DNA from 2 places in the Dokdonia sp. Asnod3-C12 genome. Region 1 is predicted to be linked to the other one. Evidence: riboswitches for the same ligand, from Rfam matches in the RefSeq annotation. Region 1 holds a riboswitch; the other holds the start of a gene.

Region 1 (4,049 bases):
TTGTGTAGACGAAATATTTCCCACCGATGGTTTCTCCGCTGCATTTACTTCATTTGATGGCTTTGGCAATAGTTTTTATAGATTGTCCCAAGATATTCTTATTCCTACAAGTGAAAATGAAAGCGACTTTGAAGCCCTTTTGAGTTTTGATTGGGTTGCAAACTTTAATTTAAGCGGATTTGAAAACAGAAAACTAGAAGTAATTATTTACGACGATTCTGGTGCTGAAATCGAAGTTGTTTATGAAGATATCATCCCAGCAGATGGGGAGTCTTTTAGGAATGAAACCATTTCTCTTGATTTAACTAACACACTACTACCTTATCGCAGTGAACAAATTACACTTGAGTTTAGCGCTTTTATTCCTGAAGAATTTTTAGGACCTGCTAAAGCAATGATAGATAACGTTTCACTTTTAGCAAATGCAACTACCAGTATTGTTGATGTACAAATTACAGTGACAGATGTTTCAGGTAATAGCTCGGTATGTACAGTACAGGTTAATGTTTCAGACCCTAATAATGTTTGTGCATTAAGCACAGATGAATTTTTTAATAATGACATTAAAATTTTCCCAAATCCAGCGTCATCAAATTTTAAAGTCACTTGGAATAGTACATATAAGCCAGAAAAAATTAAGATTTACGACCTCCTTGGCAAACATATTCTAACGAAAAGAATACAAGAAAATCAACTAGATACGAGCTTCAATATTAGTGAGCTTAAAACTGGTATTTACTTGGTTCAATTGATTCATCAATCAAACCAGATTATCACAAAAAGGTTAATAGTAGAATAGGTTAGAATACTACTATTATTTTTTAAATAAAATACGCCTGTAGCTATTGCTTCAGGCGTATTTTGCTTAATCTTATATCTTTAATTTCTATGATCCCTTTCCATAGGCAATAACAACTGATAAATCATCTCGTTTACTGGCGTAGGCACTCCAAGTCGTTTACCTTCCTTCATGATATAACCATTAAAGTTTTCTAGTTCGCTAGGTTTTCCAGCCATGATATCGCGTTGTGTTGAAGCTGTAGTCTCATGCGCTTGCTTGCTAATGGCTTCAAAGATGTTTTCAATGGTTTTCTCTGGGAGTATAATCCCTTTTGCTTTTGCAACCTCAAATACTTCTTGCGCGGTCTTGCGCATCAGTTCTTTTATATACGGCTGCTCTCTCATCACGCCTATAGGTACTCTTGTTAGTCCGCCTATGGCGCTTATAGTTGTTATAAAAAGGAACTTTTGCCAGATGGCTACTTGAATATTATCTGGAACAGCCGCATTAATTCCTGCATTTGTAAATACAGACACTATTTTTTCTAAACGTTCTGTCTTGATATTATCCTGCTCTCCAAAAAGTATTGCAGGCGCTATATCTGGATTAGAGATCACTCCTGGCGCTTCAATAAAACTAATCATACGGCAAAGTCCTGCCAGTACTTGTGACTTAGGAACCACCGAATTAAGGACCTCTACGTTACTTGCTCCGTTTTGTAAAGGCAGGTATAATGTGTTTTCATCACAATATTGCAATATATCTTTTACAGCACTCTCTATTTGATATGACTTCACTCCAAAGATGACTAAATCTGGTGTTTCAATCTTACTAAGATCATCTGTTGCTAGATACGGAGTCGCTTTAAAATCTCCTGTTATACTTTTTACCTCAATACCGTTTTCTTGTATGGCCCTAAGGTGTTCTCCTCTGGCAATCATGGTCACTTTATTTCCAGCAAGCGCGAGTTTCCCTCCAAAGAATCCCCCCACGCCACCGGCTCCGTAAATCAAAATATGCATCGTTTTATTGTTTTCTTAGGACTAGAGAATTCTAGTCAGTTTAAAAGTACAGTAAGCGGATTTATTTTTTCTTTATAATATCTTAATTAAAAACTCTAGTATATCTTTGCAAAATCTCAAAGGGGTGCTTTTTACGAAGCTGAGATTATACCCATTGAACCTAGAACAGGTAATGCTGTTTAGGAATGAGGAACATGTCTTTCTAGATAACGCTATACAAATTAGCTTTTCTAGTGTTACCATATTTCTCTTGAGAAGCACCACGGTGCACCCTCTTCAATATGTGCTTATCGCACAGGTATGTAAATGCTAACTTATTAGAATATTTGCCCTTTGTATTCGTAACTAAACCATATACGGATGAAAAAGGTCCTATTGAGTATGATTGCGCTTGCAGGAATTACAGCTAGTGCACAAGAGAAAACAGTGGTAGACACTACAAAAGTAGAGTCACTTGATGAAGTTTTAGTTCGTTCTGTACGAGTAAAAGCCGACTCACCTATTACGCACTCAAATCTTAATGCAGAAGATCTTGAAAAGCGTAATCTAGGACAAGATCTTGCTACGCAACTTAACTTTTTACCAGGCGTAGTGACTACCTCAGACGCTGGTGCTGGCATAGGTTACACTGGTTTCCGAGTACGTGGTACAGGTAACCAAGGGATTAACGTTACTATAAATGGAATTCCCTATAATGACTCAGAAAGTCTTACTACCTTTTTTGTAAATCTTCAAGATTTTACATCGTCCGTAGAAAGTTTACAACTACAGCGTGGAGTAGGTTCTTCTACGAATGGACCTGGAGCTTTTGGAGCAAGTCTTAATATTCTTACAGATGCAATTTCTAATGAAGCATATGGTGAGATTTCTAACTCTTTTGGGTCTTTTGGGACACGCCGTCATAATGTTAAGTTTAGTACAGGCTTGCTCAACGATCACATAGAGATATCTGGTCGTTTATCACAGATCAAATCTGACGGTTACATCGACCGTGCGTCATCTGATCTTAAATCTTACTTTTTGCAAGCAGCATACAAGGATGATAATACGCTTATCAAGCTTATCAACTTTGCAGGGTCTGAAGTTACATACCAATCTTGGTACGGATTTGAAGAAACAAGCCTAGCAACCATAGGTGCAAACACAAATATAGATGAAAATCGCACTTTTAATATTGCGGGTGTACAGCTAGATGATGAGGGAAATATCACTGGTTTCCACAATAATCAAGTGGATGATTACAAACAAGATCACTACCAACTACACTGGAATCAGAAATATGATAACAACTGGAGCTCTACCGCTAGTTTCAACTACACGTATGGTCGTGGATTTTTTGAAGAATATGTAGATGATTTTTATGAGCAGAATTACAACTTCGGCAGTGAGAGCACACTCGCTTTTTACGGGATCACTCCAGTTACCATAGGTGGAGAAACGATTGAAACTTCTGACATTATACGTCGTCGCTGGTTAGATAACGACTTTTATGTGGCAAGTGCAACGGCAAATTACAAGGACAACATGGTTGACTTTGTAGGTGGTGCTTTGGGTAGCATTTATAGAGGAGACCATTTTGGCGAAGTGATATGGGCACGATTTGCTGGTGATTCTGAGCTAGGAGATAATTACTATTTTGGAACGGGAAGTAAGAATGAGTTTTCTGCTTTCGCGAAAGCGAACTTTAAATTAAATGATCAATGGCAATTTTATGCAGACATTCAAGGTCGATTTATCACTTATAAAACTGACGGAATCAATTCTGACCTTGATGAATTTTTGGTAGATGAAAACTATGAGTTCTTTAATCCAAAATTAGGTTTGAGCTATAAGATTAATGCAGAAAATCAGTTATATGCCTCTTATGCGCGTGCAAACCGTGAGCCCAACCGTGGAGATTTTGAAGACGGCAATCCACGCGCAGAAAAACTAGACGACTTTGAGCTAGGATGGAGATTAAATACAGAGACCGTCACCTTAAATGTGAATGGTTATTTTATGGATTATGACGGGCAGTTAGTCCCTACTGGTGAACTTGATAATGTAGGAGCGCCTATCCGAATTAATAGTAATAGCTATAGAGCAGGTATAGAAATAGATGCTGCGATAAAGCTAAGTTCTAAGTTTACTTTACAACCTAATATTGCATTAAGCACAAATAAGAATAGAGATTTTCTTTTTAATCTAGATGGTGCGATTACAAACCTAGGTAATACAAATATTTCATACTCGCCTAATCTCGTAGC
Region 2 (4,049 bases), 1.9 Mb from region 1:
TTCGTTTCTTATTTAATTTTAAGGCACAAAATTCTGTGTCACTATTGTATCATTCTTTTTGGACTTGCAGTGCATTGGAGTTGGTCACTTTTTCCAGATGGATTTCTTCCTGAGGTTATTCAAAAAAATGGATCACTTATCTCTGCAATGACCACCACTTTTGGATTCTTATTGTTTACAACCAATTATTTAAATGTTCATCGCGGCAATCATCCTAAAATATCACGCAGTTATACTTTTTTAAAATATACCACAGTTTTAATCCCAATTCTTTTTGTTCTTAATATTCTAACTCTCCATATTCCTTGGTTGCATAGTTCGCTAGTAATGTCTGCAGCGATTACTGCTTTGCTATCCGTATTATTGAATATTTTCTCTGGGATTCGCTTATTTAATGAAGAAAAGTTTAATAAGTACTATTTGTATGCATACTCCCCAATGCTACTCTCCTCAGTCATCTATATAAGCGCATGGTTTTTAAAAGATGCTTACACTGTAGACAAACATTTTATTGTGTTAATCACTTCAATCCTCATCACATTACAACTCATTCTCTTCTCTATTTTAATTGGCTATAAGTTTAAGTCTATTGAAGACGAAAACATAAGAACACAAGTAGAAACTAATAAAATCCTTGCTTTAGAGGTAGACAAGCAGACGAAAGATTTACAAATCGCAAAAGAGGATTTAGAAAGTAAAAACCACGAGCTTGAATCTGTCAATTCTCTTAAGAACAAGCTGTTCTCTTTGCTTACACATGACGTTAGAGGACCGTTACATAATATCTCCTTGCTGGTTAATCTACTTGAAAACCAAATTGAGGATAATGAACTAAAAGAGATCTCACAAAGTCTTAAAAATGAATTGGATGATAGAATTGCTATGGTGAGTGCCTTACTAGATTGGTCATATAACCAGCTAGAGGGAATTAAACTCAATAAAAAGGATTGTGATATTCAAGAAATCTTTACATCTATAGCTAAGCAATATGAACGCTCAGCAAAAGAGAAAGATGTAAAACTATTATTTGAAATTGAAACGCCTACCTTATTTATTGATGAAAATATGTTTAAAGTAGTCTTACGTAATTTGATTTCAAACGCCATAAAATTCAGTACAAAGAATCAAAATGTCATATTATCAAGCAAGAAAGGCCCAGATGGGATTGAAATAGGCGTACAAGATTTTGGCGTGGGTATGACAACTAGCTGGCACAAAAATCTTGTTAAAGATTGCATACCAAAGACCACTCTAGGCACTAAGGGAGAACAAGGAACGGGTTTTGGACTACTCATTTCAAAAGACTTTGTTGAAATGAATGGCGGCGAACTTTTCTGTACGAGTACACCCAATGAAGGCACCCATTTTGTAATGCGTTTTGCGGTTAGTAATAGCTGATTTACGCTGTATCTATGAGGGTTTATCAAGTAACTTATTATTACGCAGATGTATCCCAAATCCCCATAAAAACCTACCAACCAAAACTTAACATTTTATTTTTTTTACATTTTCTCTCGTCTAGTTCAGAATTATTGCTACTTTTAAAGTCTAAACTTTAGGAGTAGCTATTAAATTAGTTTGAGAAAAATCCTTAGAACCTGATTTGGTTAATACCAACGTAGGGAAAAGTTAGAGGTTCTTGCACCACTACGCACTTCCTCTATTTTTAATTCTATCCTTCTCATTCCTTTATCGTTTATATAACCGAAGCACATGCTTCATAATTGTATTAAACATGATAAACATAAAGGTCAATCAAACCTCGTATCAATTTCCAGCACAGGTCACACTAGACCAGATCCTCACCCAACTCGACATTTCGGTTAGTGGGATTGCTGTGGCTATTAATGAGCGCATTATTACCAGATCACATTGGGTTTCTACCATCCCTGATGACGGCGATGCTGTGCTTATTATTAAAGCCACACAAGGTGGATAATAGCGACTTCTAGGTACTTCAAGAGTAGAAAAACATCATTAATTAATCCAGAAAGATGAAAAATAGAGACACTGCGCCTAAGCAAGGCGGCATTACCCGAAATCCATTTCCTAATTCAAAAAAAATCTACGTAAACGGTAAGATTCACCCACAGATTAAAGTGGCTATGCGCGAGATTGCGCTTAGTGATACTGTGGATTCTATGACCAAAAAGAAAACACCTAACGAGCCCGTAACGGTGTATGATACTTCTGGACCTTATACAGATCCAAACAAAGAAATCAATATACACAGCGGTTTAGAGCGCATACGTGAGTCGTGGATTCTGGAGCGCAATAATGTAGAACAATTGGACAGCTACTCCTCTACCTATTGTAATGAGCGTCTTAATGATAAGAGTCTAGACCACATGCGTTTTAAGCTTTTAAAGAAGCCTATACGTGCAAAAAAAGGTGAGAATGTTACGCAGCTGCATTATGCAAAACAAGGGATTATCACTCCAGAAATGGAGTATATCGCTATTCGCGAAAATCAGCGTATTGATGAAATGACGGAGATTAGAAAGCAACACAAAGGAGAACATTTTGGCGCATCTATTCCTGATAAAATCACGCCAGAATTTGTACGCTCAGAAGTTGCAAGAGGTCGCGCCGTAATCCCATCAAACATCAACCATCCAGAAGCAGAGCCTATGATTTTGGGACGTAATTTCTTGGTAAAAATCAACGCAAATATTGGGAATTCTGCAGTCACCTCTTCTATTGAGGAAGAAGTAGAAAAAGCTGTGTGGGCATGCCGCTGGGGAGCAGATAATATCATGGATTTATCTACTGGTGAAAACATACATGAGACCCGCGAGTGGATCATACGCAACTCCCCTGTTCCCGTGGGAACGGTTCCTATTTACCAAGCTTTAGAAAAAGTAAATGGCGTCGCCGAAGATCTTACGTGGGAGATTTTTAAGGACACCTTAATTGAGCAAGCAGAGCAAGGCGTAGACTATTTTACCATACACGCCGGTGTCTTATTGCGTTATGTACCTATGACTGCAAATCGCGTGACGGGTATCGTCTCTCGTGGCGGATCTATCATGGCAAAGTGGTGTCTTGCGCATCATAAAGAGAGCTTTTTGTATACGCATTTTGAAGATATCTGTGAGATTTTAAAACAATACGATGTTGCCTTTTCTTTAGGTGACGGTTTACGTCCAGGATCTGTCGCAGATGCAAATGATGAGGCACAATTTGCTGAGCTAGAAACACTAGGCGAACTTACAAAAATCGCTCGTAAGCATGATGTGCAGTGCTTTATAGAAGGTCCTGGTCACGTACCGATGCACATGATTAAGGAAAATATGGAGAAGCAAATCGAACTTTGCGATGAGGCTCCTTTTTACACTTTAGGGCCGCTTACCACAGATATTGCGCCTGGATATGACCATATTACCTCAGGTATTGGTGCTGCCATGATAGGCTGGTATGGTTGTGCGATGTTGTGCTACGTTACTCCAAAAGAACACCTTGGATTACCCAATAAAGAAGACGTGCGTGTTGGTGTGGTTACTTACAAACTAGCTGCCCATGCTGCTGATCTGGCCAAAGGTCACCCAGGTTCGCAACATCGAGATAATGCGCTGAGTATGGCACGTTTTGAGTTTCGCTGGGAAGATCAGTTCAACTTAGGACTAGATCCAGAGCGTGCTCGCGAGTATCACGATGAAACGCTACCTGCTGCTGGTGCAAAAGTGGCGCACTTCTGCTCCATGTGCGGACCAAAATTCTGCTCCATGAAAATTTCTCAAGAAGTAAGAGATTTTGCTGCTGTAAATGACATAGTCGATAACGAAGTCATCCAAAAAGGAATGGAAGAAAAGTCTAAAGAATTTAAAGCCAAAGGTTCCGAAGTATATCTGTAAAAAGATGTGGGAGTTCCCACGCTGCAAAAGCGTGGGCAGGCTTTCCACTACAATCTTTTGCCAGAAAAAGGCAAAAGGATTTTCATTACAATCCTTAACTCAAAAACATGATCATCGTACTATCACCAGAAAATGATATCTCTAATGAAGTAGAAATACTACACCAGTTATTTAAACACGGATTATCATGTTATC

What was found. A riboswitch is a leader RNA that binds a small molecule or an ion and turns the genes downstream of it on or off. The one in region 1 is predicted to bind thiamine pyrophosphate.
Region 2: linked by a shared signal. The riboswitch ahead of thiS (sulfur carrier protein ThiS) and the one ahead of ACJJVW_RS06170 (TonB-dependent receptor) in region 1 are both predicted to bind thiamine pyrophosphate.

What each region holds. Positions count from the first base shown of each region.
Region 1 is NZ_JBEFNY010000003.1:1,348,160-1,352,208, forward strand. Features, by position in the region: gene ACJJVW_RS06160 (M36 family metallopeptidase) at 1-799, shown strand, start outside; gene ACJJVW_RS06165 (ketopantoate reductase family protein) at 880-1,803, opposite strand; TPP riboswitch at 1,914-2,005, shown strand; gene ACJJVW_RS06170 (TonB-dependent receptor) at 2,164-4,049, shown strand, end outside.
Region 2 is NZ_JBEFNY010000003.1:3,290,247-3,294,295, reverse strand. Features, by position in the region: gene ACJJVW_RS14815 (ATP-binding protein) at 1-1,398, shown strand, start outside; TPP riboswitch at 1,548-1,642, shown strand; gene thiS (sulfur carrier protein ThiS) at 1,736-1,939, shown strand; gene thiC (phosphomethylpyrimidine synthase ThiC) at 1,995-3,854, shown strand; gene ACJJVW_RS14800 (thiamine phosphate synthase) at 3,962-4,049, shown strand, end outside.